Spartinivicinus marinus: one gene and its partner. The protein of the gene in region 1 binds, or shares a complex with, the protein of each later gene. Links are inferred from orthologs where the notes say so. Each region holds a gene or a part of one and is shown in the gene's direction. Other genes may lie near its edges.

Region 1 (15,156 bases):
CCGAGCTTTTCAAAAGCCTTAATTGAACTCCAGTCCATTTCTGTATAAGGATGACCGGTACCGACTAAGCTTTGTAAGTTAGCGACCATCACAATATCTACGTAATCTACCTTAGGGGAGTTTCGATCAAACTTGATATATTCTTCTGGTACTTTGGCAATCATGCTGGGGAAATCCCAAGCTTCTAGAATCTTCGTGCCCAGAGTGGGGTGGGTTTTTTCAATGACATGGGCCAGGGTAATACTATCAGGAATGCTGGAAATACTTTCCACGTAAGTAAGTACGGGTAGTGCACCAATTTTATGCATGAGTCCTGCTAGCATCGCTTGGTCTGGCTGCAACTTAGTATAGTGCCTGCATAATACATTACAGATACCTGCGACTTCAGTGCTTTTAGACCACACATCGCGCATCATTTTATCTACAACATCTGAAGTGGCTTGGAACATTTGTTCCATTGCCAGGCCAGTAGCAAGGTTAGCGCTATAGGTCATACCTAGTCGATTAACCGCCATTTGGATATTGTCGATTTCACGGCTGGTCCGCATTAAGGGGGAATTGACCACTTTGATAATACGGGCAGTAATGGCAGCATCATTGCTAATGACTTTTGCCAGCTCATTAACGCCTGCTTCAGGGTCTTCAGCGGTTTCCCGTACCTTTAATGCGACTTCAGGAAGGGTTGGCAGGCTTAATTCATCGTTTCTAAGTGCGTCTAAAATCTCTTCTTCAATTCGTTCTGACAGGTTAGCCATAAGGGAAGCACCCAAATTAATCAGTCCGGGATTAGAGTATAGTCCGTATAATTGGCGAACAAGATAAATATACCCCTAGCATATTACCAGGGGGGTGTATCTTTTTAGACAGTATAGGGCAAATCCAGCAATGTCACTTTTTCATTTGGTTGTTTGGCAAAATATAAGTCGTCTGTTGCAACTGCTTTATCTTGCAGCACGGCTAGCGCTTGGTATTGGTTATCAGTTATTTTTGCGCTATTAATCAAGTGGCCTACATTTGCCGTATGTGAGTGAGATTGCAGGGGAGTCATGCTAGGAATAGGCTGATCTGTTTGGTATTGAATGCGATACAGGTGATTTTTTTGTTTCCCTAAGTATTGCATACGAGCAACAATTTCTTGACCTGTATAGCACCCTTTTTTAAAGCTTATGCCTCCTGTGACCTGCATATTAAACTGTTGAGGAATAAACTCCAGGCGGGCCTCTTGATTTAGCCAAGCTAAGCCTGCCTGGATATCAAGTAACTGCCATTGGCTGTAGTTGACAGGAACCACTTCAGCGGGAAGGCTTTCCCATAATTGGATTGCAGCTGCTGTGGTTAGCCAAGCCTGATAACAGTGGGGCTGATTTGGTAGCTGATAAACTACCTGGTTATTAGAAGACAGGCTTTGCCCAGTCTCTGTCGGTGCTGGGATTTGCTGGCTATTGAGCAATGAGGGAATATTTGAGCCTGTCAGCCCAATGCTTATATATTGATCAGTTGTGTTAAGCATTTCAGCTTTAAAAAAAGCACAGTATTTTTTAAGTTCTGCAATCATCGGGTCGACTAAATTGCGATCCATAATTAGCCAAAAACGATCAGGCAGGCGAAGTAGGTAAAAGTTGGCAAGCATTCGTCCTTTATTATTGCAACAGGCACCTAATGTTAGGGTATTTTCCGGAAGTGCTTTGACATCACAAGTCAGCTGTCCTTGTAAAAACTGCTCAGCACTTTCTCCGGATACTTGTAAAATTCCCAGTGGCCCAAGGTCGCTAATGATGGATTGCTGCGTTGTGTCTGGTAACGCCTCTTTGTTTTGGAAGCATGTCAGTTGATGGCCATCAAAGGTTGCACCCTGTTTAATTAGAAATGATTGCCATGTGGTGGTCATGTTGAACGTTTAACCCATTGTGAGTGATGATAAAAGAGAGCCTGATTGACATATTACTGAGTTTATCAACATGAATAAATGCGTAATTTGTTAAGGATGCATATAATGCTAAGGGGGTGAAACAGCCCCTTATCTCAAAGTAGTAGAGGCTTGTTATGAAATCACAAACTGAACTGAATCGGTTATTTTGGCATAGTCGGCGCGGTATGCTGGAGTTGGATGTACTATTAGTGCCTTTTTTAAAGGAAGCTTATCCGCAGCTGAGTCCTGAAGATCAAGCCCACTATGAAAAGCTGCTAAGCTGTGAAGATCAAGATATGTTTGGCTGGTTTATGCAAAAGAATCGTCCAGAAGATCCGGATCTGGCTCGGATAGTTAATATTATCTTGGACCGAGTGCAACCTAAGGATTAATGTCAGCTAGTAATAGTCACCAACTTGATTTAAAAGTCGGCCCTTCAAAAGTTTTGTGTATTTATCTTGCCAGCCTATATGCGGGGTTGGGAGTTTTGCTTTGTTGGCTGGCAGATATACATTGGGTGTTTAAGTTGGCTGCGGTTGGCGGCCTGCTAATTTTTGGCTGTTATCAGGTTTTGTTGTATGGTCTGAAAAAGTTACCTAATAGTGTTATTGAACTGAAGCGGTTGAGCCAAACACAGTGGCAGCTATTAACCAGTCAGCAAAAAGCTTATCAGGGAGAGCTAGCAAATGACTGTTTTATCACGGTCCCGTTAACCATTGTAAGGATTAAAAGCAGCCGGCTGTCACAACGCTCCCTGGTGATTACCCCTGACTCTGTTGATAAAGAAGCCTATCGTCAGCTGAGAGTAATCTTAAGTCATGATTTTACCGCTGAGCCAGAAAACCCCTTTCTTTAAAAGCTAACTTTGCAAAAGTCTATTTTGTAGTAGTTTGTTCAGCTTTCTATGGGTTACCGTTAGAAGTTTGCGCCGAGAAAATTCTCAGGAGTTAAAATGGTATCAGTAGCAACAGGTAGTTGCTCTGGGTAGTCAAGGGTATAATGTAACCCACGACTTTCTTTTCGTTGTAAGGCGGACTGAATAATTAAGTCTGCAACGACAGCAAGGTTGCGCAATTCAATTAAGTCATTACTGACTTTGTAGTTGCTGTAAAACTCATAAATCTCTTGTTGTAACAGGTTAATACGGTGTTTGGCGCGTTGTAAGCGCTTATTAGTTCTGACGATACCTACATAGTCCCACATAAACCGTCTTAATTCTTCCCAGTTGTGGGCAATAATAATGTCTTCATCAGAGTCAGTGACCTGGCTTTCATCCCATGCAGGTACAGCGGGTGTTGTCTGGGTATTTGGTAGTTTTTCTAAAATATTTGTCGCTGCAGAGCGGCCATAAACAATGCACTCTAGTAATGAGTTGCTGGCCAGTCGGTTGGCTCCATGCAATCCTGTAAAGCTGGCTTCACCGATAGCGTAAAGGTTGGGGATATCTGTTTGACCATGTTGATCAACTAAAATTCCTCCGCAAGTGTAGTGAGCTGCTGGTACTACAGGAATTGGCTCTTTGGTGATATCAATACCAAAGCTGGCACAGCGTTGTAATATGGTGGGGAAATGTTGCTCGATAAATTTTGCTGGCTTATGACTAATATCTAAAAATACACAATCTAAACCCAGACGCTTCATTTCATGGTCAATACCTCGAGCCACAATATCGCGAGGAGCTAATTCGCCGCGTGGATCGAACTGATCCATAAAACGCTGACCATTCGGTAATAGTAGTTTTCCACCTTCCCCTCTAACGGCTTCAGAAATTAAAAACGACTTGGCATGGGGATGAAATAAGCAGGTGGGGTGAAACTGATTGAATTCCATATTAGCTACCCGGCAGCCTGCCCGCCATGCCATTGCAATACCGTCACCTGAAGCACCATCCTGATTACTGGTATATAGATAAACTTTGCTGGCACCGCCTGTAGCAATGACTGTGAACTTAGTTTGAAATAGTTCCACTTGATCAGTGCTAAGATTCAATACGTAAGCACCTATACAACAGTTGTGAGGATGGCCAAATTTTTGGCTGTTAATCAAGTCAATAGCAACGCGTTGGTCAAATAGGGTGATGTTTGGGTGAGCCTGGGCTTTTTCTATGAGTGTTTCAAAAATTGCTTGGCCTGTGGCATCGGCTGCATGGATAACACGACGATGGCTATGACCACCCTCTTTAGTCAGGTGAAAACCATTATTACTTTTTCTATCTCTGGTAAAAGGTACACCACTATTAATTAGCCATTGGATACTTTCTTGACTATGGCTAACAGTGTATTTAACTGCATCTGCATGGCAAAGACCGGCTCCAGCCTTTTCAGTATCGTTAATATGCGCTTCTATGGTATCGTCACTGTCAATTACAGCTGCAACACCTCCTTGGGCCCAATAAGTTGAGCCTGCAGCCAGGTCGGCTTTGCTTAATACGGCTACACTAGACTGTTCAGCAAGGTGAAGGGCTAACGTTAGGCCTGCTGCACCGCTTCCAATAATGAGGACATCAAAATGATGGGCTGTTTTCATAAAGTGGGAGCTAATCAATGAGCATTTAACAAAAAACGCTAGTATAACTGCATACCCTTTATGGCGGCTAGCATGATTACGACACTAAAACTGTTAATTAAATAACGAGACTACTGTGGCGCTAATCAATCAATTTTGTGAAAAAGCTTGAAGTTCTGAAAGGAACTTAAGGCGATTGAGTGAATCAATTATCCGTCGGGAAATAGAAAGTTGTTTTCTATCAATAGGCTACAACTGTTGTTAGTTTGGCTTAGGTGCAACCAGCTTGATAGCTGAAAAGCGGTTTGACAGACAGATAATACAGATAACTAAGGCATTTTTAGGTAGTTTAAGAAGGCAGTTGAGTAAAGTTAATTGGATAAGTTGGTTTATTAAATCCTGCGGGGCAAGATCAGATGACTTATCCTAAAAAAGCAGAGAACTTTTGTTATTGAGTATGGTCTACACAACAGAACAAAATGTGATGCTTCGGCAACTCCCACGTAGTTTTCAGCTGCAAGTGCAGCCTTTAGCCATTGAGCGGGGGAGGTGACGATGGTAAGTACGCAAGACTCGGATCAGCAATTAGTTGAGCGAGTGCAACAGGGGGATAAGCGTGCTTTTGATATGTTGGTAATGAAATACCAGCACAAAATCCTGGGACTGGTTAGTCGTTATATTCATGATCATCAGGAAGTTCAGGATGTTGCTCAAGAAGCGTTTATCAAAGCTTACCGAGCACTTGATAAATTCAGAGGAGACAGCGCATTTTATACTTGGTTGTATCGAATTGCGATCAATACAGCAAAAAATCACTTAGTATCCAAGGGGCGGCGTCCACCTGATACTGATGTTGATACTGAGGATGCTGAGTACTTTGAAGGACAAAATCCTCTTAAAGATATTGAATCACCAGAAAATCGGCTTTTTCGTGATGAAGTAGAAAAAGTGGTCTATAAGGCAATTGCGGGCTTGCCAGATGACCTAAGAACAGCGGTGACATTACGAGAATTTGATGGCTTAAGTTATGAAGAAATTGCTGAAGTTATGCAGTGTCCCGTCGGGACAGTGCGGTCACGAATTTTTCGTGCAAGGGAAGCAATTGATAAACAAATTAGGCCATTAGTTAACCAAGCTTAATGTTTTAATAATTGGTTTGAGATTATTGAAGTTAAGCTATTTAAAGTTAGGCATGAAAGAGAAAGAAATGCGACAAAAATATAGCTATTCTTGTGAGGTGCCTCATGAATCAAGATGAACGTTTGTGCGAGTCATTGTCCGCATTCATCGATGGTGAGGCCAGTGAGTTAGAAACACACCGACTGCTTAAACAGTCGCAAGAAAATGATGAGGTTAGGCAAACATCATTTCGGTACCACCTGATTGGTGAGGCCATGCGACATGAAACACATCAGTTTTCCTCCATTGATATTTCCTCTGCGGTGAGTGCTGCCATAAAGGAGGAGCCAGCGTTACAAGCTAGCTCTGAGAGTGGAGCTGAAAAAACTATGGTGGGACGTTGGTTGCAACCTTTAGCCAGTGTTGCCGTTGCTGCATCTGTTGCCTTTGCTGTAGTAGTAGGCGTACAGGTATTCCAGACTGAGCAAATAGAGCAGCCAGGACAACAACTTGCTGTCACTGATCAAGAGCGAGCAGCGGAAACTAATGCAAAATACACAGCACCTGCTTTTAATACTGGGCCACAGTTAGCATCATCGCCACAAGCGGTAACGCCTGTCTCGGTTGTTCAGCAGTCTGCTGTGAATTCTCCTCGGCTATTTCCTCAGCAAACAATTGACCAAGCAACGCAAACTCGCATTCAGTCTTATTTGATGCAGCATGCTGAGCACTCAACGCTTACTAATGGTCAAGGTATTTTACCATTTGCCCGAGTAGATAAATTTGAGACTCAGTAGTATGAAAAAGCGGTATTGGAGTCGAGCTACCTCGTGGCTAGCTTTTTCATTATTGATTGGATCAAGTGGCAATATTTTAGCGGAAACAGGCCTGTCAGCTGCACAATGGTTGACAGGAATGACTAAAGCATTTCGTGAATTAAATTATGAAGGGCAGTTTATTTATCAGCACAGCCAAGGCTTGAACAGTATTGCTATTACTCATTCTGTAACCGATGGTCAAGAAAGAGAGCGGCTGGTGTTTTTGGATGGACCCAAACGAGAAGTTGTGCGAGATGGTAATAAGGTAGTTTGTATCAATGCTGATAATGAAGTGATTCGCTTTGAGCGTGGTGACTCTCCATTAGCATTTGGGAGGATTCTTAGTGAGAATCCAAATAAACTAGCCGAACATTACAGTTTAAAAGTAGCAGGTAAAGGTCGGGTAGCCGGTCGAGAGGCAGTTGTCGTTTTGGTTCAGCCCAAGGATGAGTTTCGCTATGGCTATGAAATATGGTTAGACGAGGCCTCATCTTTACTGTTAAAGCTGGTCTTACTTAACCGAAAAGGGGAAATGCTAGAGCGACTTCAGTTTACTTCCCTTGAAATTGGGCATGAAATCCCTGAAACCAAACTGGTTACCTCTTTAAAGGGGTCTATTAAGTCAGAAAAAGTTATCGTATCCAAAGCTTTCAATAAAGCTAATGGCAAGCCAGGTGACAGTGAAAATTGGTATGTTAATTGGGTTCCTCCTGGGTTTGAGTTATTTCGTCGTAATCAACAGCACAGCCCTGTGACCAAAAAAGCAGTTGAGTCATTGATGTATACTGATGGTCTTGCAGGCTTCTCTATTTTTGTTGAGGCAAAACCTACGAATGCTGTATCAGTCATTAAACGAGAAGGTGCGATTACTGCGTTTACTAAAGTATTGTCATTTGAACAAGGTGAGTTTTTAATTACAGTAGTGGGTGAACTTCCTTTGGTGGCAGCTGAACGTATTGCAATGTCAGTAAAGTTGCAGAAAGGAAGAGCTGTTTCTATAAGCCAATAGCCGTCTAAAGTTTAATAATGGGTTACATAATTAACTATCGTGGCGATTGGACTATCATAATAGGTTTAAATACAGTTGGTTTAGTTATTAATGGTTGAAGAGCACGGAATTGTAACAGCTATTGATAAAAGTGGTGGTGTTTGGGTTGAAACTCAACAGCAATCAGTATGTGGCCAATGTGCTGCAAATAAAGGTTGTGGCCATAAGCTGTTAAATAAACTGCCGTCTAGACAAGTTGTTTCTGCTTCCTCTATTAAGGTGAGAAGCGATTATTCTCTGCAAGTGGGCGATGCAGTTGTTATTGGAATTCCTGAAAATACCTTAGTTAAGGGTTCATTGTTAGTTTATTTATTACCTTTGGTATTTATGTTGTTTACCTGCTGGCTACTGAAGTGGCAAGGCTATCAAGAGCAGGTCACTATCCTATTTGGTTTTGTCAGTTTGTTTCTGAGTTTTTATTTGTTACGAAAAATTATTAATAAAACATCTTTTCAACAATCACTGGAGCCGTCAGTGCTAAAGGTTTTGGTGCCTATTCAAGACACTGAAAGCCCATTAGTGACTTCCTTATAAAGCTAACACTTTAAGACATTAGGTTAATAACAAACTCTTAGCGAAGGGATTAAATTTTTTATGAAAGTGAGATCTTGGCTTAAACAATCAACAGCAATCTTTGCACTGTTTATAACGGTTCAACTAACCGCTTACGCAAAGTCTTTACCTGAGTTTACGGAGTTAGTAGAAGAGGCTTCGCCTGCGGTAGTTAATATTAGTACGCTGCAGCTGCCGAAACAGAACCGAATGAATCGCTACTATTTTCCTGATGATGAAATACCTGATATTTTTCAAGAGTTTTTTGGTCGACCTCATCCTCAGCGACCCGCTCCAGGTGGAAAGCCAAGGCCACAGTCGTTGGGGTCTGGATTTATTATCTCAGAAGATGGTTATATTTTAACGAATAATCACGTGGTCAAAGGCGCTGATCAAATTATTGTTCGGCTGAGTGATCGCAGAGAATTAGAAGCCAAGCTGATCGGAGCAGATAAACGCTCTGATTTGGCCCTGCTTAAAATTAAGGCTAAAAACTTACCAACCGTTGAGCTGGGTACAACCGATAATTTAAAGCCAGGGCAATGGGTGATTGCTATCGGTTCACCTTTTGGGTTTGACTACTCAGTAACCGCAGGGATTATCAGTGCAATTAATCGTAGCTTGCCAAGTGAAAACTATGTGCCTTTTATTCAAACAGACGTTGCTATTAACCCAGGTAATTCAGGTGGGCCTTTATTTGACATGGATGGCAAAGTAATTGGCGTGAATTCGCAGATATTCACTCGTTCTGGTGGATTTATGGGGCTTTCATTTGCCATTCCCATTGATGTTGTAATGAATGTGGTTTCTCAGCTAAAAGATAAAGGCTATGTAAGTCGTGGCTGGCTGGGTGTTTATATTCAGGATGTAAATAAGGATTTGGCCGAGTCATTTGGTTTAGATAAGCCCCATGGCGCTCTTGTTGCTGAAGTTTTACCAGAAGGTCCTGCTGATGAGGCTGGGTTTAAACCAGGGGATATTATTACCCAGTTTGCTGAAAGAGAAATTGATGTGTCAGCTGACTTACCTCATGCGGTAGGGCAAACACCGGTAGGTAAAAAAGTGCCTGTTGAAGTGGTTCGCCAGGGTAATGAGATTACTTTAGATGTGACTATCGGAGAGCTACCCGATGAAAAAGGGAAAGCTCATACTCCAGTACCAGCTAAATCTGGCAACCGGCTAGGCTTGCAGGTGGAAGACCTGACTGATGAGCAAAAGCGCAAGTATGAAGTAAGTAATGGTGTCATTGTTACTGGCGTATTAGTTGGACCTGCTAGCTCAGTGGGCATCCGTCGGGGTGATATCATTACTGATCTCCACAATCAGCCAGTAAATTCAGTACGTGACTTTAAACAAATAATGGCTAAGCTGCCTACTAATCGCTCAGTCTCAATGCGGCTGGTAAGAAATGCTCGGCCAGGCTATATCACTTTTAAATTAACAGAGTAGGTATTAGCTAATTATGTCAGGGCAAAATCTATTGCCCTGACAGACTATATCTCTTGCTGTTACATGACAGCCCTGCCACTAATGGGCTAAACTACCCGCCAAATTAACCGCTGAGCAATCGGCTTTGTCTGTTATAACTACTTAGTAATGCAGCCTTTTCCAGGATGCATCATTAGCATTATGTGTAGAATACATCGTGAGTGATTTAAGTCATATTCGTAATTTTTCTATTATCGCCCATATCGACCATGGGAAATCTACCATAGCTGATCGCTTTATCCAGCTTTGTGGTGGACTTACTGAGCGAGAAATGGCTGAGCAAGTGCTCGACTCAATGGATTTAGAGCGTGAGCGAGGCATTACCATTAAGGCGCAAAGTGTCACATTGCCTTATCAGTCAAAAGATGGCAAAGCCTATCAGTTAAACTTTATTGATACGCCAGGTCATGTTGACTTCTCTTATGAGGTTTCCCGGTCGCTTTCAGCTTGTGAAGGTGCATTGTTAGTGGTGGATGCAGCGCAAGGGGTAGAGGCTCAATCAGTAGCTAACTGTTATACCGCTATTGAGCAAGGGCTTGAGGTAGTACCAGTACTCAATAAGATGGATCTACCGCAAGCTGAGCCAGAGCGAGTAGCCCAGGAAATAGAAGACATTATTGGTATTGATGCTACTGATGCAGTACGTTGTAGTGCAAAAAGTGGTTTGGGTATTGAAGATGTATTGGAGCGATTGGTAGAACTGGTTCCTGCACCTGAAGGTGATATTGATGCACCGCTGCAAGCACTGATCATTGACTCATGGTTTGACAATTACTTAGGCATTGTTTCATTAGTTCGGGTGAAACAGGGACAGCTGAAAAAAGGCGATAAAATGCTGGTCAAGTCTACAGGAGCCAGTCATGTCGTTGATGATATAGGGATTTTTACTCCAAAACGAACAACTACGGGTGTGCTAAAAGCGGGTGAAGTAGGCTATGTTGTCGCTGGTATTAAAGACATTCATGGTGCACCTGTAGGAGATACCCTCGCCTTAATAAAAACCCCAGAAGTGGCCCCCTTACCTGGATTCCAAAAGGTAAAACCACAAGTATATGCTGGTCTGTTTCCTGTTGTATCGGATGATTATGAGTCATTTAGAGATGCACTGGCTAAATTAACACTGAATGATGCCTCATTATTTTATGAGCCAGAAACGTCCGATGCGTTGGGCTTTGGCTTCCGCTGTGGGTTTCTGGGTATGCTGCATATGGAAATTATCCAGGAGCGGCTTGAGCGAGAATATGATCTAGACCTGATTACCACTGCACCCACGGTTATCTATGAGCTGGAAATGAAAGATAGCTCTATTGTGATGGTGGATAACCCTTCTAAATTGCCTGACCCTTCCAGTGTTCAGGAAATGCGTGAGCCAATTGTGATAGCCAATATTTTGGTGCCACAAGACTATTTAGGTAACGTCATTAGTCTGTGTGTTGAAAAGCGCGGGGTGCAAAAAGATATGCAGTTTGTGGGTGGACAAGTGTCGTTATCCTATGAGCTGCCCATGAGTGAGGTCGTGTTAGACTTTTTTGATCGATTAAAGTCAGTGAGCCGAGGATTTGCCTCATTAGACTATACTTTCGATCGTTTTGAAGCATCTGATTTGGTTAAGCTGGATATTTTAATCAATGGTGAGAAAGTAGATGCTTTGGCTTTGATTGTTCATAAAGAGCATTCAATGCGTCGGGGGCGTGATTTATGTGAAAAAATGAAAGAAATTATTCCTCGGCAAATGTTTGATGTTGCTATCCAGGCGGCTATTGGTGGACACATTATTGCTCGGCAAACGGTTAAAGCATTGCGTAAAAATGTGACAGCTAAATGTTATGGTGGTGACGTTAGTCGTAAACGAAAACTGCTTGAAAAGCAAAAAGCAGGTAAAAAGCGGATGAAACAAGTAGGAAAGGTAGAAATCCCCCAAGATGCCTTTCTAGCGGTGTTAAAAGTTGATAAGTAGGATTATATGGATATCAATTTCCCTCTGATATTAGTGTTACTGGTATTTGGCACAGGTCTTATATACCTGGTGGATGTGTTAGTGCTGCTACCAAAAAGAAAATTAGCAGTAGAGCAATACCGCACAACCGTAACGACTGAAGACCATGAGGTTGTGGCTGGTTTGCAGAAAGAGCCTGTGGGTATTGAAACAGCTAAATCAGTATTTCCTGTGTTATTTATTGTGCTGGTATTACGCTCATTTTTATATGAACCGTTTCAAATACCATCAGGCTCAATGAAACCAACACTTGATATTGGCGACTTTATTTTAGTCAATAAATTTGCCTATGGCATCAGGCTACCCGTTATTGGAACTAAAGTGATTGATGTTGGTGATCCGCAACGGGGTGATGTGATGGTATTTATCAAGCCAGGAGACGACATTAACTTTATTAAGCGGGTAATTGGTTTACCTGGTGATACCATCAAATATGACGATAAAAAGCTCTATATCAATGGCAATCTGGTAGAGGAGTCATTTATTACCAAACGAACTGATGTTGGCACAGGTCCGTATAAAGTATTTGAAGAAACAATTGATGACAATAAGCACACTATTCGCAAAATCCTGGGGGCTGCTTCAAGAAAGGATGGGGAAGGTGAGTGGGTAGTGCCAGAAGGACACTATTTTGTCATGGGTGATAATCGTGACAATAGCAATGATAGTCGTTTTTGGAAGTTTGTTCCGGATGAGAACATAGTGGGTAAAGCGGTGGCTATTTGGATGCACTGGCCAAAATGGACGCAATTACCTAGCTTTAAGAATAATGGAGCTATTAACTAGTTTGGTAAGTGGCTAATAATTAATAAGAAACTAAGGGGCTATTGGGTATGAAACTTAAAAAATCGCAGCTGGGCTTAACTGCATTTGGTTGGTTTTTAGCATTATGTGTAGGTGGTTTTGTTGTTGTCACAGTAATGAAGCTAGCGCCCATTTATATTGATAATTATGCAATTCAAAATATATTTGACTCACTGGATGATCGTCCTGATATTGCTAAAGCAAGTCCCAGAAAAGTGCGAGATTATATTTCAAAAGGCTTTACCACTAATATGATTCGTGATGTGCACATTAAAGATGTGGTTGTTAAAAAAGAGGGTGGTTTTCTTACCGCTAGCCTTAAATATGAAAAGCGAGAGCACTTAGTCAAAAATATCGACTTAGTTTTAACATTTGAAAATAGTTGGAAAATCAAAGCCGAGTGAAAAAAGTAAACCAATCACTATTTCGAAAGCTAGGTTATAGCTTTGAGGATGAAAGTCTACTCCTGTTGGCACTTACCCACAGGAGCTATGCAGGTGGGAATAATGAACGTCTAGAGTTTTTAGGTGACTCAATAGTTAACTTTATTATTGCTGAGGCACTTTATCAGCAGTTTCCTCAGGCCAAAGAAGGTCAGCTAAGTAGACTACGTGCAAAGTTAGTACGGGGTGCCACTCTAGCTAAAATAGCTAAAGAATTTGGTTTAGGTGATTATTTGCGGTTAGGGTCTGGAGAGCTTAAAAGCGGTGGTTTTCGCCGTGAGTCTATTTTAGCTGATGCACTAGAGGCACTGATTGGCGCTATTTATCTTGATAGTGGGTTGGATACTTGTCGTGAGCGGGTTTTAGCCTGGTTTGCTCCTCGTTTAGAAAAGCTTTCATTAGAAGATACTCAAAAAGACCCAAAAACGCGCTTGCAAGAATATCTGCAAGCAAAGCAGTTGGCGCTACCAGTATATGAGGTGGTCGATATTAAAGGTGATGCTCATGACCAGACGTTTACGATTGAATGTGTGGTTGCAGGTTTAGCTGGGAAGACCAAGGGTATTGGCTCCAGTCGTCGAGGAGCAGAGCAAGAAGCTGCACGTCATGCATTGCAACAACTAGGAGTAGATGGTAGTGGTCACTAATTCAAACTCAGCCTCAGATCAAGAGTTGCACTGTGGTTTTGTTGCAATTGTAGGGAGACCTAATGTTGGTAAGTCTACTTTACTTAACCAAATACTAGGACAAAAGCTTAGCATTACCTCTAAAAAACCACAGACTACTCGACATCAAATTCTAGGTATTAAAACAGAGGCAACTACTCAGGCGGTTTATGTTGATACCCCAGGACTGCACCTTGCAAATAAAAAAGCGTTAAATCGATATATGAATAAAGCGGCTATCACGGCTTTACAAGGTGTGGATGTGGTAGTGTTTGTGGTTGATCGAACTGCTTGGACGGATGAAGACCAGCTGGTATTGGATAAGGTGTGTAATCTTCGTTGTCCAGTGATTTTAGCTGTGAATAAGGTTGATCAGCTGAAAGATAAGTCAGCGCTTTTACCCCATATTTCTCTACTAAGTGAAAAAATGACTTTTGCTGATATTGTTCCTATTTCCGCAGAAACTGGACTCAATGTTGATCGCTTAGAGTTGCTAGTGGGTGACTATTTGCCTAAAAGCCATCATTTTTATGATGAAGACCAAATAACTGATCGTAGTTCACGATTTTTAGCAGCGGAGATTGTTAGAGAAAAGGTTATGCGACAGTTAGGGGATGAAATTCCCTATCAGATCACTGTAGAAATAGAGCAATTTCAAGTTGAACCCAAGTTAATAACGGTTAGTGCCTTAATACTGGTAGAAAAAGCAGGCCAAAAAGCCATTGTGATAGGCAAAAAAGGTGAGCAGATCAAAGTGATTGGCCGTGATGCTCGAATAGATATGGAAAAACTGTTCGATAATAAAGTGATGTTGAATTTGTGGGTAAAAGTGAAAAGTGGCTGGTCTGATGACGAGCGTGCGCTGAATAGTTTGGGTTATACAACAGATTAAAGCCTGCTCTTTATGACTATTTCTGATGATGGGTATGTACTACATACCCGTCCTTTTCAAGATAATAAATCAATTGCTATCGTCTTCACAAAGCAACAAGGATTGCAGCGAATAGTTTTCCAAACCAGTAAAAACTCCAAAAAGCAGCCAAGTTTTAAGCATTTTTTACAACCATTTCAGTTGCTTTGGTTAACCTGGAAAGGTAGTGGAGAATTAAAAACAGGTAAAACTGTTGAGCTAAGTGACTTACGCTATTCGTTATTGGGCAAGTTACTTTACTGTGGCCTGTATTTGAATGAATTATTAATCAGATTATTGCCTGCTGAAGAGGCTTCCCCACAACTATTTTGCAACTACCAAAAGACACTGGCTGTTTTACAGGAAGATCCCCTGCAAATTGAAATGTATCTCCGGCAATTTGAATTTAACTTGCTAGCTGAACTAGGTTATGCCGTTTCATTTGAATATGATACAGACGGTAATGAAATTACTACTAAAGCAAATTATGTTTTTCTGTCTGATCAGGGGTTTTGTCTTGCTAAAAAACAGGCTTATCTTGAGAGGCCAGAGGCTAACTTATTTTCTGGTAGTGACTTACTGACTTTAGCCAGCTTGCCATGGTTAAATACAGAGGCTCAATCAGTGAGTCATCAGCTTGATATCCAGCAGGTATGGACTAAGCCCCTAAAAGGAATAACCAAGCGAATTGCTAGAATGGCATTAGCACCGCATTTAGGCAGTAAACCGCTTATGAGTAGAGCGCTATTTTTCAAGCAAAGATAATATTTGTTTATTCTGTGCCTTCATGTCTTCGCTGCCAATCTAACAGCTGCTCAATTTGCTCAATTAGCTCTTCCATGGCACCTGCCACTTTACGTCTTTCTTCTTTATTTTTTTCAGAAGCTTTTAATATGGTT
Region 2 (15,203 bases), 3.3 Mb from region 1 along the record:
CTATCTTGGCCAATTGTTGATCTTAGCATTGGTCGTGAGTGCTGTTGGTTGTGTGGCAGGGTTTATCTTGCACTGGATGTTTGTTGTTTTAATGTCTGGGCTACTGCCTGCCGACCTACCTTTGCCAGGCTTTTGGCCTGCTTATTTAGGGCTATTAACTGGTGTTGTAGCAATTCTTGGTTTTGCCTTACCACCGATTATTTCGCTCCAACAGGTTAGCGCGTTGCGAGTATTTCGCCGGGAGCTGATGCCGCCTCCCTTATCTTCTTACCTGATTTATGGTGTCGCTTTCACTGCACTGGCAGTATTGCTATGGCAATTTACTGGCGAGTGGTGGATGACCCTGGGGCTATTGATTGCTGTAGCGGGTGTAGGGTTAGTGGTTTGGTTTGGCTTGCAGTGGGGAGTGAAAACGGTATTTTCACGAATTCAACTATTGCAATGGCCGTTAGCTATCCGATTAAGCTTGAACCATATGCAAAGACAGGCTGGACTAACAGCAACGCAGTTGCTGGCATTTGGTTTAACGCTATTAGCAATGGCCGTTATTTTGGTAGTCAGAACGGATTTGCTTACACAATGGAAGCAAGAATTACCACCAAAAACCCCGAATTATTTTGCAATTAATATCCCCTTGGCAGAGCAGCAACAAGTCGCAGACTGGTTTGATAAACATAAGATTGAAACTACCCAGTTATATCCCATTATTCGTGGTCGGCTGACAGAAATAAATGGTAAGCCTGTTAAACAAGCAGTTTCAAAAGAGCAGCAAGCGGATAATGCATTAAATCGAGAGCTAAATTTAACTTGGCGAGATGAGCTGCCTCCCAGAAATGAACTGATAGCAGGACAATGGTGGGAGTCTAATACAACAAGTCAAGAGGTGTCTATCGAGCAGGAGCTGGCCGGACGTCTGAATATTAAGCTTGGGGATCAGCTTACGTTCACTATCGCAGGACAACATCTGGAAGCAACTGTCACTAGTTACCGCACAGTTAACTGGGAGTCTTTTCAACCCAATTTTTATATGATTTTTCCCAAGCCAGTACTTGAGCCTTTTGCTGCAACATACCTCACCAGTTTTCATTTACTGGCAGATAAACAGCACTTATTGGCAGAGCTGGTAAAGCAGTTTCCAGCTATCACGTTGTTAGATGTTGCCGCGATGTTAAATCAAGTGCGACTGATTTTGACTCAAGTCACTTCTGCCATTGAATATGTTTTGTTATTTATTTTAATTGCTGGCTTAGCAGTATTGTATGCTGCAATTAAAGGCACATTGGCAGATCGGATTCAAGAAGGGGGGGTAATGCGTGCCTTGGGTGCAAGCCGCCAGCAGATTCGTCAGTGCCAGCTAATTGAGTTTGCGGCTTTAGGTGGAGTCGCTGGGTTATTGGCAGCGTTGGGGACCGAATTGGTTTGTCGGTTATTATATAACATCACCTTTGACTTGAGTTACCAAACCAATGGCTGGCTCTGGCTTAGCTTACCTTTACTGGGCAGTAGCATTATTGCCAGCATTGGACTATGGTCAAGTCGCCGAGTGATTACTGAAAGCCCAATGGTGGTATTAAGGGAGAGTTAACCTACTATTGATAACGAACTATTTGAGCTAAGGAAGGCTATACTAATTATTATTGTTACGGGTTAACGTCTGCTTAATGAAAAGTTGAAAAGGATTTTGATCAGGAGACAGTTATGATCTTGTTTAATCATATTTGGGGTTTATTTGCTCACCCTAAAGAAGAATATGATCTTATTAGAAAAGAGACATTAGCCAATAAAAAATATTACTTACTGCATGTCTTTATTTTAGCGGCTATCCCGTCAGTAAGTTCTTATTATGGTGCTACTACTGTAGGCTGGTCGATTGGTACTTTGGATAAAGTTATTATTGATCACCAAAGTGCTTTATTGATGTCTGTCGCCGGTTATATGGCCATTTTAGCTGGAATTGTATTTATGGGGCTATTTATCCATTGGATGGCAAAAACCTATGGAACCAAACCAAGCTATACCAAATGTATCGTTTTTGCTGGCTATACGGCAACGCCTATATTCTTTGTTGGTCTGTTAGCGCTTTATCCTAATACAGCCTTGTATTTAATTGGCTCGATTATTGGAGTCGCTTATACCGTTTATTTGCTTTATGTGGGTTTACCCAGAATGATGACAATCCCTGAAGAGCAAGGCTTTCTATTTGCTACTTCTGTAGTGTGTGTTGGCTTGGTATTGCTAGTGACAATGAAAGTAATAACCGCACTGTTTTGGGGAATGGGATTTGGGCCGGGGTTTGATGTGAGTATTTAGTTTCTCTTGTTTTTGTACATTTTGTTTTGCTTACAAGTTTTTTCATAATGTTGTTGAGCTTGTTGAACAACTCCAGGGCTTTTCATAGTGCTTTTTGTTAGTATTAACAGGATGTAATGAGTCAAGAATGATTATTGTCAAACACGGCAAAAAATAATTATTTGTTAGTATATCCATCATGAATCATTTTTAGGTGTAAAAATAAAGTGGTATATACTCACAGCGAAGGATTATTTAGGCGAGGCCACCGAGCGATGAAGCCCCAGGAGTTTAGATAAACTAAATGACTGGGGTGACAGTTAATTGCTCCTGCATTAACTGCATTTTCACCAATCCCTGGCGGTCAAGAGCGATGGTAACAAATCCTAAAAATCATTCGCGAAGAGTATAGTTATAATGCTAGGGAAGTATTTTAAGTGTCAGGTTACAGCATTGCACTTTTATGTTAGTGGTTGTGAAAAAGAGTGATTACAGATTTCTCCACAATCATTTGAAACACGAATTGATCGAATTTTTGATGGACGGATTATACGCTAATTCGATTTATAACCCGGTTGTAGCCGGGTTTTTTCTAGGTGCTGTTTGTTTATATTTATACGTTTATTTTTTTGTATTTATATTTTTTTCCGATTTAACTCCACCCACATTACTGTACCACCAGCTACTGCGGCAGGTATGACTAAAAAGTTAACAAGTGGGATAAACATCAATAAATAAACAGTGCCACCGAAGGTTAGGGCATTGGTACGACTTTGTTTAAGTTGATCAATCATTTCTTTAAAGCCAACGCCATTATTGTCTGCTGCATAGTCAACATACTGAACTGAAAGCATCCAGGTGCTGTAGGCAAACCAGGCAAATGGGGCGATAATATTCAGCACAGGCGTTATGGTGATCAGCAGGAGAATAACCAGCCAGGGTAAATAATACAACAATTTACGTAGCTCACGACCGATCGCTTTCGGCACAACAACGGCCAGTTGCTGCCAGCTAAACTCTTCTTCGTTTTGATTGTTGGTAATCTTCTTTTCAACGGCTTCAGCCAGAAAACCATGAAAAGGTGATGCGATGATATTGCCTAGTATACTAAAGGTGAAAAATACCAGCAAAAGGGCAGTAATCGCAAAAAAAGGCCATAATAAATATTCTAACCAGATTAGCCAACTTGGCAGGTCGCCAATTAACCAGCTTATCAAGGCACCAAACTGGCTAAATAATAAAATAAGGGCAATGGTAAACACACAAATATTAAGTAGCAGGGGGAAAACGACAAATTTTCTGAGCCCTGGCTGGCTGATGAGCTTTAGTCCTTGAAAAAACTGTTGGGTTCCTAGCATAAAAAAGAGCCTTTAAACTGTAAGTGTAGCCAAATAGATTTTTACTATAGCAATCATTGATAATATTTAATATCAAGCCTGGATACCAGCTCATACATTGAAAGATGATATCGAGTTTAAATTGGCCCATCATGTGTGCTGTGGCTAGTATTTCATCCTGCGAAGATAAGCGTCATAATACGGTGCCATTAAGCCTGGCAAGACAGGCTCAGATGAGGTTTTAAAGGAGAAAATTAAATGTCAGAAGTCAAACACGCCCAGTTGTTGATTTTGGGCTCTGGTCCTGCTGGTTACACGGCAGCGGTATATGCTGCACGCGCTAACTTAAATCCTGTGCTAGTGACTGGTATTCAGATGGGTGGTCAGCTGACAACAACGACAGATGTGGATAACTGGCCGGGAGATGTTGAAGGATTGCAAGGGCCTGCACTGATGGAGCGGATGCGGCAGCATGCTGAGCGGTTCAATACTGAAATTGTGTTTGATCATATTCATTCAGCTGATCTGCAACAGCGCCCATTTCGCTTAAAAGGTGATAGCGGTGAATACACTTGTGATGCCTTGATTATTGCGACAGGTGCCAGTGCCATGTATTTAGGGCTGGATAGTGAAGAGGCGTTTAAAGGGAAAGGGGTTTCAGCCTGTGCTACCTGTGATGGTTTCTTTTATAAAAAGCAAGAAGTTGCAGTGATTGGTGGTGGTAATACTGCAGTAGAAGAAGCTTTATATTTATCCAATATCGCCAGCAAAGTGACCTTGGTTCATCGTCGTGATCAATTTAGAGCTGAGAAAATCCTTCAGGATAAACTGATGGATAAGGTTAAGAATGGCAATATCGAGCTAGTGCTAGATAGTACATTGGATGAGGTGTTAGGTGACGATGCTGGTGTAACAGGCATTAGGGTTCGTAATAAGCATACAGATGAAACTACAGAAATTGCGGTAACAGGTGTGTTTATTGCGATTGGTCATTCTCCAAATACCAGTTTATTTGAAGGACAGCTGGATATGCATAATGGCTATATTAAAGTTCAAAGCGGCTTAGAGGGTAATGCAACACAAGCTAACATTCCTGGTGTTTATGCGGCGGGAGATGTAATGGATCATGTCTATCGGCAAGCGATTACATCGGCAGGAACAGGCTGTATGGCTGCATTGGATGCTGAAAAGTTTTTAGACAGTTTAGATAAGTAGCCAGCCAGATAGAAAGCCACTTTAAAATAAGCACAAAAAAAGCAGCCAAATGGCTGCTTTTTTTGTGCTTGTGCTGACTTATGATAAAGAGGGGTTTTCTTGTCTTATGACCCCAAAGTCTTCTGAAAGTGTACCTTTTTCTTTTGGATGTTTTTTGGGTGCATAATCTTTAGGTGGCTCAATTGCATCATGGGGCTCATCTGCTTCTGGCTTTTTGCCTGAAACTAAGGCCTCAGTAGCCAGGAGAGCATCACTAGCACCTTGCTGCGTTTCTATATCACATAATGTAGCGGCAGAGTTTGCGATATGCTGGTTAAGGTCTTTATAGGTTTCAGTGAGTTTGTTAACAAGCTCGCGAGTTTGGTTAAAGTGCTCATTAACGCTTTCGTGATAGCTATTTAGCTCATTTTGTGTTTGCTGCAGCTGGTTTTCCAGCTTATTACTTTTGCTGTTGTTGCTTGTCATGAAGTTAAACATATACAGCAGTGAGGCACCCACCATCACTCCTAAAATAAACCAAATGAGATTTGCTGTTTCCACAACTAATGCCTCTAATGTTGTCGTTCCTATCTATAGTGTTGCTGAGTTTTATTGGTTATTGCCAGCAACTTACTTGCCAAGAGTGGTCGGCATATTACCGATATCTGCGAGCATTGTTATTGTTGTGTCGTATAACTCGCTTTGCTCTAGGCAGCCTTAAGCTAAAGCACCACTGTTTCAGCTTATGCCCCTAAATTAGCTATTTTTTGATTTGATGTATACCCTTTACACGTGATTTTTAGAAGTGTGATTAGGGAGCGAAGGTCAGCCAACCACATTTTTATAGAACTGCTAGCTGATACCCCTAGTTTAGCTGGTTATGTCAAAAAATTTAGCACTTGGAGACAAGTTTATTGCGGCTTATAACGAATTGCACAATGTTTTCAAGGTGGTTAAAGTGGCGCTCACAAAATCAACGCAACAGTTAATGGGTTAGGTTCAGTTGTTATGACACCTTGGGAGCGCTATCAACAAGACTTGCTTCGAGATGACTTCAGTTATGATGCAGAGCAGGAAAAGGCAGTAAAACACTTACAACGGCTTTATGACGATCTAATTGCCGCGCAGCAAGAGCAGTCTATGCCGGTAACAGGCTGGTTGAAATGGTTTAGTCAAAAAAAGCCCATTGAGCCCTGCCAGGGGTTGTACTTCTGGGGTGGGGTTGGTCGAGGAAAGACGTATCTGGTGGATACTTTCTTTGATAGTCTGCCATTCGAAAATAAAATGCGTACACATTTTCACCGGTTTATGCAACGGGTGCATCAAGAATTAAAAACCTTGAAAGGTGAAAAAAACCCATTAACCATCGTGGCTAAGCGACTTAGTGATGAAGCTTGTGTAATTTGCTTTGACGAGTTTTTTGTATCGGATATTACTGATGCAATGATTTTAGGTGGGTTGTTTGAGCAATTGTTTGCTAACGGGGTTACTTTGGTAGCAACGTCAAACATTGTACCTAATGAGTTGTATAAAGATGGTCTGCAGCGTCAGCGTTTTTTACCTGCAATTGAGCTGGTAGAAAAATACACCGAAGTAGTGAATGTCGATAGCGGTATTGATTATCGGTTGCGAGTTTTAGAGCAGGCAGAAATTTATCATTATCCATTGAGCGCTGAAGCAACAGCCAGTATGGAAGATAGCTTTAATCGATTGGTGCCAGATAAAGCACATATCAGTGAAAACGAAGCATTAATCATAGAAGGGCGGCCAATTACTGCATTGAAGTGCTGTGATGATGTTGCCTGGTTTAGTTTTACAGAGCTGTGTGATGGACCGCGAAGCCAGAATGATTACATTGAGTTGGCTAAGATTTTTCAGACAGTGTTACTTAGTGATATACCGCAACTGACAACTAATAGAGATGATCAGGCGCGTCGGTTTGTTAATTTAATTGATGAGTTTTACGACCGTAACGTCAAAGTAATTATGTCAGCTGAAGTGGCAATTCCGGATATTTATCAGGGAACTCAGTTAACGTTTGTTTATGAAAGAACCACTAGCAGGATGCTGGAAATGCAGTCTCATGAGTATCTTGGGCGAGCGCATAAGGCTTAAAAAGAGTGAGCTAAAAGGTTTTTAGCTCACTCTCTCAGAGAGTGCGGGGGTGAGGGGGTATCTTTAAGGTGCGGGGTTCGGTTGTTCAGTATGAACCGCTTCTATTTCCTCTAGCACCTCATCTGCTAGCGTTAAGTTAATGCTAGCAATATTGGCTTTTAGCTGTTCCATGCTGGTGGCACCAATAATATTACTGGTAACAAATGGACGGCTGCTGACAAACGCTAAAGCCATTTGGGCAGGATCTAGATTATGTTGCTTGGCAATTGCGACATATTGCTCTGTCGCTTTAATTGCTTGAGGGTTGGAATAACGAGCAAACCGGCTAAATAGCGTCAAGCGAGCATTAGCGGGTTTCGCACCATGTAAATATTTGCCACTTAGCGCACCAAATGCCATAGGAGAGTAGGCGAGCAAGCTAAGTTGTTCACGATGAGCAAATTCTGCCAGGCCAATTTCAAAGGTTCGATTTAGCAGGTTGTAAGGGTTCTGGATAGATACCACTTGAGCCATTCCATGTTTTTCAGCTAGCTGTAAATACTGCATGGCACCCCAAGGTGTTTCGTTTGATATGCCAATATGCCGAACCTTTCCACTTATGACTAGCTCATTCAGCGCTGAAAGGGTTTCTTCAATAGCAACGATTTGTTCATCGATAGAGTAAGGGTAGTTGAGCTGGCCAAAGAAGTTAGTTTGCCGTTCGGGCCAGTGAACTTGATATAAATCGATGTAGTCGGTATTTAAGCGAGCAAGAGAGGCTTCAGCTGCTGTGATAATATTGTGTCTATCCAGCCTTGGCCCCAGGCGCATATAGCTTACCCAGTCACCAGGCCCCGTGACTTTAGTTGCCAGGATAAACTGATCCCGGTTAGCGCGCTGCTTTATCCATTCACCAATGATACTTTCTGTTTTAGTGTAGGTTTCTGCTTTAGGCGGGACGGGGTAAAGCTCGGCAGTATCAATAAAGTTAATGCCTTGGTCGATTGCATAGTCTAGTTGTTCAAATGCTTCTTGTTGATTGTTTTGTTCTCCCCAAGTCATGGTGCCTAAACAAAGTGCACTCACGTTAAGACTACTGTTACCTAATTGGTGATATTGCATTGAGGTTTTCCTAATGTTTCTAAGTTAACTGGCATACTTTATCAAATAGCTTATTTAACAATGCCTCTGAAAATATAACGATAATGATTTTGTTATAATGATGCTGGCCGAAAATTAAACTACCCTTGAGGTTTATAAAGTGTTATTAGGGGCTTTTTTATCCAGGCGCTTAGCGCTATAATCGCCGGCTTCGTTTCCCGCGAATTGAGATGCCCGTGTGCAACACTGAAACCCTTTTGGTGGTTTTAGGATTGCCAAAAGCTCAGTTTGTAACATTTTGTCGATAGTAAATCGACTTACGAGGCATAAAGTAATATGAAAACTTATACTGCAAAACCAGAAACTGTAAAGCGTGACTGGTACGTAGTAGACGCTTCAGGGAAAACTCTGGGTCGTCTAGCAACTGAAATTGCGCTGCGGCTACGTGGTAAACACAAGCCTGAGTACACACCACATGTGGACACAGGTGATTACATTGTGGTCGTTAACGCTGAAAAAGTGCATGTCACTGGTAATAAAGCGAAGGCTAAACTGTATCATCGTCATACAGGTTATCCTGGCGGTTTGCGTACCATGAACTTTGAAAAGCTGATTGATCATGCGCCAGAGCGTATCATCGAAAAAGCTGTTAAAGGTATGTTGCCAAAAGGTCCGTTGGGCCGGGTTATGTACAGCAAGCTGAAAGTTTATGCTGGTGCCGAGCACAAGCATGCAGCTCAACAACCTCTAGTTTTGGAAATTTAACGGGAAGGTCTGAATATGTCTACGGCTCAATACTACGGAACTGGTCGTCGCAAATCTTCGACTGCTCGTGTTTTCCTGAAAACTGGAGGCGGTGCTATCGAAGTTAATGGTCGCCCATTAGATGAATACTTCGGTCGTAAAACTGCTCGGATGGTTGTTCGTCAGCCTCTTGAAGTTGTTGAGATGTTGGAAAACTTCGACATCAAAGTAACAGTAAAAGGTGGGGGTGGTTCTGGCCAGGCTGGAGCGATTCGTCACGGGATTACTCGTGCTTTGATTGAGTATAACGAAGAATTTCGTTCATCTTTACGTAAGGCGGGTTATGTGACTCGTGATGCACGTGAAGTTGAGCGTAAGAAAGTGGGTCTACGCAAAGCGCGTAAGCGTCCACAGTACTCAAAGCGTTAATTATTGTTTATCGCTTTTGTGGTCGAAAAGCCTGGGAAATATCCCGGGCTTTTTTTTAAGGCCTTTTGATACTTGCCTGAAAGTGTATTATTTGAGCAAACCTCAGCAGGCCTATATACCCAATATGTTGGGTGTAAATAAATTGATTATCCTACATAACTAAATTGGATATAATATTGCAGTATTTTTGAGGATAATCAGGTCGCTAAGCCTTGTTGTCAGTTGTTGCCTAACTTGCTAGCGGCTGATAATTTTTTTACCATTCGCACATTTTGAGTCTGTTGCAAAACCTGACTAGTTGTCCGCGTGTTACCTGTTTGTTCAGACGGTCATCGAATTCGCTCTGATGGGGAGATAAGTTTAATGACAAATGACGGCGTAAATAAAGGCCGGCGACGCTTTTTGGTAGCAGCAACCTCGGTGGTTGGTGCTGCTGGTGCAGTAGGCGCTGCAGTTCCATTTATTGCTTCCTGGAACCCTAGTGCAAAAGCTAAGGCAGCTGGCGCTCCGGTAAAAGTAAACCTGGCTAAAATTGAGTCGGGCCAACAAATTATCGCTGAGTGGCGAGGCAAGCCTGTGTTTGTGGTGCGACGCACCCCTGAGATTTTGGAAAATATAAAACAATTAAATAGCCGAGTGGCAGATCCAGAATCTACAGAAGAGTCTCAGCAGCCAAGCTATGCAAAAAATGAGTTCCGTTCTATTAAACCAGAAATTTTAGTTTTGGTTGGCCTTTGTACCCACCTAGGTTGTTCACCAAAGTTTTTTCCAGAAGTAAAACCAATGGAGTTTGATCAGGAGTGGAAAGGTGGTTACCACTGTCCTTGTCATGGCTCTAAGTTTGACCTGGCGGGAAGGGTGTTCAAAAGTGTACCGGCACCTATTAACCTACAAGTGCCGCCTTATTCATTTATCGATGATAATACCTTAATTATCGGTGTTGATGAGGAGAGCGCATAATGAAAGGCTTCATGGAATGGGTGGATGCACGCTTCCCCGCCACTAAAATGTGGGAAGAGCATCTAAGCAAATATTATGCACCGAAAAATTTTAACTTTTGGTATTTTTTCGGTTCACTGGCTTTATTAGTGTTGGTCAACCAGATCCTGACGGGTATCTGGCTGACTATGAGTTATGTGCCTTCATCAGAGCAGGCGTTTGCCTCTGTTGAATATATTATGCGTGATGTGGAGTATGGTTGGCTGCTTCGCTATTTACACTCTACTGGTGCATCTGCGTTTTTTGTGGTGGTTTACCTGCATATGTTCAGGGGGTTGTTATACGGCTCTTATAAAGCACCGCGGGAACTAGTGTGGATATTTGGGATGACCATTTATCTGTGCCTAATGGCTGAAGCTTTTATGGGTTATCTGCTGCCTTGGGGACAAATGTCTTATTGGGGCGCTCAGGTAATCATCTCGCTGTTTGGTGCTATTCCTGTAATTGGTGCAGACTTGCAGCAGTGGATTCGTGGTGACTTCTTAATTTCGGGTATTACGCTTAACCGTTTCTTTGCCCTGCACGTTATTGCCTTACCTATTGTTATTTTAGGTTTAGTAGTACTGCATATTATTGCACTGCATGAAGTGGGATCTAATAACCCCGATGGTATTGAAATTAAGAAAAAGAAAGACGCTAATGGTATTCCATTAGATGGTATTCCTTTCCACCCATACTACACCGTTAAAGATATTGCCGGTGTGGTCGTATTTTTGTTTGTTTTCTGTATAGTTGTATTCTTTTTCCCTGAAATGGGTGGTTTCTTTCTTGAAGGGCCTAACTTTGAGCCTGCCAATAGTTTGAAAACGCCTGAGCATATTGCACCTGTCTGGTACTTTACTCCTTTCTATGCAATCCTGAGGGCTATCCCTGATAAACTGTGGGGTGTTATAGCCATGGGGGCAGCCATTGCGGTGTTGTTTGTATTGCCTTGGTTAGATCGTAGCCCTGTAAAATCAATTCGCTACAAAGGTATTTTCAGTAAAATTGCCATTGGCCTATTTGCTGTTAGCTTTATTTGCTTAGGGTATTTGGGAGCCAAACCTGCCACTGATATTCGAACCCTTTGGTCGCAGATTTGGACAGGAGTATACTTTTTATTCTTTATCCTAATGCCTTTTTATACCCGGGCGGAGAAAACTAAACCAGTTCCAGAAAGGGTGACAGGGTAATGAAAAAACTATTAGTCGCTTTTTTAATGTTATTACCAGTTGCCAGCTGGGCGGCTGGAGGCTCAGGCTTCGATGTGGATGGCTATGCACAGAAGAATGGGTTTGAGGTCGATTTAACGGACAAAGTCGCTTTGCAGCAGGGCTTAAGTATCTACATGAACTATTGCATGGGGTGTCATGCTACAAAGTATCAGCGTTATGAACGAGTTGCTGATGATTTGGGTATTCCCCATGCGTTGATGATGGAAAACGTGGTATTTAATGACGTTAAAATCGGAAATCTAATGGAAAATGCCATGCGACCTGAAGAGGCTAAAAAGTGGTTTGGTGCAGCACCACCAGATCTTACTTTGGTTGCCCGGGTTAGAGGAGCTAACTGGTTGTATGCCTACTTAAGAACCTTCTATGAGGATAAGTCTCGTCCATGGGGAGTGAACAACAAGGTATTTCCTGATGTGGCAATGCCTCACGTGTTACTTGAACTGCAAGGCTTACAGCATGACAGCTGTTATGGCCAGCAGTCTCATGAAGTAGATACTCAAACAGGTAAGCCTTTATGTGAATTAACCCTTAAATCTGACATAAAGCATGAGCAAACACCTGAAGAGTATGACCAAACAGTGAGAAACTTAGTCAGTTTCTTAGCCTATGCTGGTGAGCCTGCCCGCCTTGATAGAGAGCGGATTGGTGTTTATGTGCTGCTATTTCTTGCTGTATTTTTTGTCTTTGCTTATCTATTGAAACGTGAATTTTGGAAAGACGTTCATTAGACTGTAAAACAATAAGTATTTTTTTGTGGGGTGCGCGTTACTAAATTAAATATTTAGGGCGTGCATTTCGTTTGAATTGATCTCTATGCGGGGGTGAAAATGGGCGTGGTTGCCAAACGTTCCTCAATGACTTTTTTTTCTGACCCTTTAGATCACTATTGCCATCGAGTAAGAATCGTCCTGGCAGAAAAGGGAGTGGCTGTTGATATTCAGGATGTCGATCCAGACAATAAGCCGGCAGAGCTGGCTGACCTAAATCCTTATAACAACTTGCCAACGTTGCTTGATCGTGATTTGGTGCTTTATGAACCTAACGTCATGATGGAATATTTAGATGAACGCTTTCCGCACCCGCCATTATTGCCAGTATATCCAGTGGCACGTGCGCAAAGTCGACTCTATGTTTATCGGATTCAGAAAGACTGGTGTGCTTTAGTAGACCTGATCCAAAATCCAAAAACCAAAGAAACGGCAGCAAATCGTGCGCGTAAAGAACTAAAGGAAAGCTTAACCAGTACAGCTGCTATTTTTACTGAAAAGCCTTTCTTTATGAGTGAAGAGTTTACTTTGGTGGACTGTAGTGTAGCGCCTATTCTTTGGCGGTTACAGGTGTTGGGTATTGAACTACCAAAACAGGCAGAGCCATTATTAAAGTATGCTGAGCGGATATTTGCCAGAGAGGCATTCAAGGAAAGTCTGTCTGAAGCAGAAAAAGAAATGCGAAGCCTCTAAGGTATTTGGCACTTAGTATTGAGTTGGAGGCACTTTGGTGCCTCTTTTTATATCTAAATTTTACTTTTTAGGTATTATTTGTTTTAGCTGGCCATTGTTTGGAGAACTATCCTATGTCGATGAGTAGTAGTCGACCTTATATTATTAGAGCACTGTATGAATGGATTGTTGATAACAACTGTACACCTTATGTCTTAGTGAATGCAGAGGTGGAGACAGTTGAAGTGCCCCAGGAATATGTTAAAGATGGCCAGATTGTTCTTAATATTTCTCCAACAGCAGTGCGTGACTTGCTAATTGGTAATGATGCCATTGATTTTAATGGTCGGTTCGGCGGAATTGCCAGACATTTGCATGTGCCCACTTATGCGGTAATGGCTATTTATGCCAGAGAGAATGGTCAAGGGATGGTATTTGATTCTGAGGAAGCACCAGAGCCAACACCTGATCCTGCTCCAACGTCTCCTGAACCAGTTAAATCAGGCAAGCCATCAGGACGTCCTAGTTTGAAGGTTGTTAAATAAATGCTGTTATAATTCCTTCTCTCTTGTAGGGGAGAAGGAATTTGATTTGAGATTTTTGCGATAGCCTCCTGTGGGAGAGAGCGCCATTATCCTTGATCAATATACTCAAACACTTTGACGATCTTTTGTACGCCGTAAGATGTGCGTACTACGTTAACCGCTTCATTTGCTTCCTGCTGAGTGACCAGCCCCATTAAAAATACTACGCCATTTTCGGTAACCACTTTAACTCTTGAGGCAGGCACTTTTTCATTAGCCAGCATTTTGGTTTTAATTTTTGAGGTGAGCCAGCTGTCATTACTACGGGCAAGATAGGAAATGGGGCTGGATACCTCTAACTCGTTGTATACCTGTTTTACTTTTTGTAGTTTTCTCGCTTCTTGGCCTGCTTGGTTTTTCAATGCTTCTGTGGCCACTTGTCCTGTTAATAAAACGGTGCCATTAAAACTGGTGACTACAACATGGTTGTTTTTAAATTCGGGGTTTACTTTTTCCAGGTTGACTTGGGCTAAGGTTTCGATTGTTTCATCATCAACAATGCTGCCCAAAGTACGTTTACCTTGGTTTTGAGTAATAGGACCTTCGTGGGTGGCTGTTAAAATCGGAGTACAGCCATTTATGAAAACCAGGAGGCTGATTAAACAGATAGCATGGCTTGCTCTCATAAGCTTCCTCCAAATAAGTGCTCATCAATTAAGTCGCATAAACAGTGAATAACAAAGCGGTGTAGCTCGTGAACTCTTGCTGTAGATTGTGATGGAATACGGATTTCAAAGTCGTCGCCATGGAGTAAGGCTGCCATATCACCTCCTTCTTTGCCAGTTAACGCAATAACTATCATTTCTCGGTCATGGGCGGCTTGAATAGCCTGTACAACATTTGCCGAATAGCCATTGGCAGATAGGGCGAGTAAAATATCACCTGGTTGGCCAAGTGCTCTGACCTGCTTTGAGAATACCTCATTATAACTGTAGTCACTGGCAACAGCGGTCAAAGTGACTGTATCAGCTGTTAGGGCGAGAGCAGGTAGAGAAGGTCTTTCTCGCTCAAAACGATTGAGTAGATTCGCAGCAAAATATTGTGCTTCTGCTGCTGAGCCACCATTGCCGCAGGTAATAATCTTACCGTCGTGGAGTAAGGTATTAACTAATAGCTCACTAGCGTGGGCAATGAGTGGTGGGAGTGATTCTGCGCACTTAATAGTGACATCAATATTCTCCGAAAAATGATTGGTAATGTGATCAATTATTTCCATCAGAGGGTCTCTTGCAATAACTCTATATCAGCTTTTCTTTGATACGGTTATTGGCTTAATTACGGGTGCTGCAGAAGGTATAGACAACGGAACTTGTTATAATATCAATTCTCTTAACTGAATTCACTAGTGGTGCATGCGTAAAGTTAGCTTGCAGATGTCAAAGCAGTTGTGCTTTGGGTTAGTTATCAGCTAAAAAAGCATTAGGAATCCAATCGATATGTGGTTGTTGCTGGCTATCTTTAGTGATGGAAACCACGTCAAACCGGCAAGGTAGGTCTAGTTTTTTCACCATCAAATAATACTGGGCTGCTTTAATTATTTTATGCTGCTTATGTGGGGTAACTGTGCTGGCAGGAGTGCCGTATGCCTGACTTTTGCGAAATCGGACCTCGACAAATACTAGGTTGACGCCGTCTTTCATGATTAAGTCAAGCTCTCCCACCTTACAGCGGAAGTTACACTGAATGGTTTTAAACCCTTGTGATTCAAGAAAGCGCTGCGCTATGTGTTGATAACGCAGGCCTGTTTCAGTTGGTTTATTCTTGCCCCAATCCATAATG

What was found.
Region 2: the proteins of OQE68_RS04655 (region 1) and OQE68_RS19060 are in contact, whole or in part, in a crystal structure (PDB 1YFN), measured with the Escherichia coli proteins. The link is inferred for Spartinivicinus marinus from one-to-one orthologs.

What each region holds. Positions count from the first base shown.
Region 1 is NZ_JAPJZK010000001.1:968,553-983,708, reverse strand. Bases 4,689-7,494 are described here. They hold OQE68_RS04655 (sigma-E factor negative regulatory protein), read left to right. Parts: upstream 4,689-5,658; coding sequence 5,659-6,330; downstream 6,331-7,494. Other genes in these bases: OQE68_RS04645 (SoxR reducing system RseC family protein), read left to right, coding at 7,451-7,494; OQE68_RS04650 (MucB/RseB C-terminal domain-containing protein), read left to right, coding at 6,332-7,360; rpoE (RNA polymerase sigma factor RpoE), read left to right, coding at 4,970-5,554. In the rest of the region: OQE68_RS04685 (HDOD domain-containing protein), read right to left, coding at 1-755; CAF17-like 4Fe-4S cluster assembly/insertion protein YgfZ, read right to left, coding at 860-1,888; OQE68_RS04675 (FAD assembly factor SdhE), read left to right, coding at 2,044-2,301; OQE68_RS04670 (protein YgfX), read left to right, coding at 2,301-2,765; nadB (L-aspartate oxidase), read right to left, coding at 2,825-4,435; more of OQE68_RS04645, read left to right, coding at 7,495-7,933; OQE68_RS04640 (DegQ family serine endoprotease), read left to right, coding at 7,994-9,400; lepA (translation elongation factor 4), read left to right, coding at 9,597-11,396; lepB (signal peptidase I), read left to right, coding at 11,403-12,221; OQE68_RS04625 (DUF4845 domain-containing protein), read left to right, coding at 12,269-12,643; rnc (ribonuclease III), read left to right, coding at 12,640-13,329; GTPase Era, read left to right, coding at 13,319-14,239; DNA repair protein RecO, read left to right, coding at 14,252-15,022; OQE68_RS04605 (response regulator), read right to left, coding at 15,030-15,156. UniProt on the Escherichia coli protein: An anti-sigma factor for extracytoplasmic function (ECF) sigma factor sigma-E (RpoE). ECF sigma factors are held in an inactive form by an anti-sigma factor until released by regulated intramembrane proteolysis (RIP).
Region 2 is NZ_JAPJZK010000001.1:4,237,622-4,252,824, forward strand. The notes cover bases 11,827-14,679. They hold OQE68_RS19060 (ClpXP protease specificity-enhancing factor), read left to right. Parts: upstream 11,827-12,974; coding sequence 12,975-13,385; downstream 13,386-14,679. Other genes in these bases: OQE68_RS19050 (cytochrome c1), read left to right, coding at 11,827-12,129; OQE68_RS19055 (glutathione S-transferase N-terminal domain-containing protein), read left to right, coding at 12,229-12,861; OQE68_RS19065 (BON domain-containing protein), read right to left, coding at 13,472-14,050; OQE68_RS19070 (phosphoheptose isomerase), read right to left, coding at 14,047-14,640. In the rest of the region: OQE68_RS18995 (ABC transporter permease), read left to right, coding at 1-1,585; OQE68_RS19000 (Yip1 family protein), read left to right, coding at 1,699-2,310; sulfate transporter CysZ, read right to left, coding at 2,925-3,647; trxB (thioredoxin-disulfide reductase), read left to right, coding at 3,885-4,841; OQE68_RS19015 (Z-ring associated ZapG family protein), read right to left, coding at 4,920-5,381; cell division protein ZapE, read left to right, coding at 5,829-6,935; OQE68_RS19025 (NADP(H)-dependent aldo-keto reductase), read right to left, coding at 6,999-8,036; rplM (50S ribosomal protein L13), read left to right, coding at 8,352-8,780; rpsI (30S ribosomal protein S9), read left to right, coding at 8,796-9,188; petA (ubiquinol-cytochrome c reductase iron-sulfur subunit), read left to right, coding at 9,552-10,148; OQE68_RS19045 (cytochrome b), read left to right, coding at 10,148-11,359; more of OQE68_RS19050, read left to right, coding at 11,359-11,826; OQE68_RS19075 (YraN family protein), read right to left, coding at 14,822-15,199; OQE68_RS19080 (penicillin-binding protein activator), read right to left, coding at 15,180-15,203. UniProt on the Escherichia coli protein: Enhances recognition of ssrA-tagged proteins by the ClpX-ClpP protease; the ssrA degradation tag (AANDENYALAA) is added trans-translationally to proteins that are stalled on the ribosome, freeing the ribosome and targeting stalled peptides for degradation.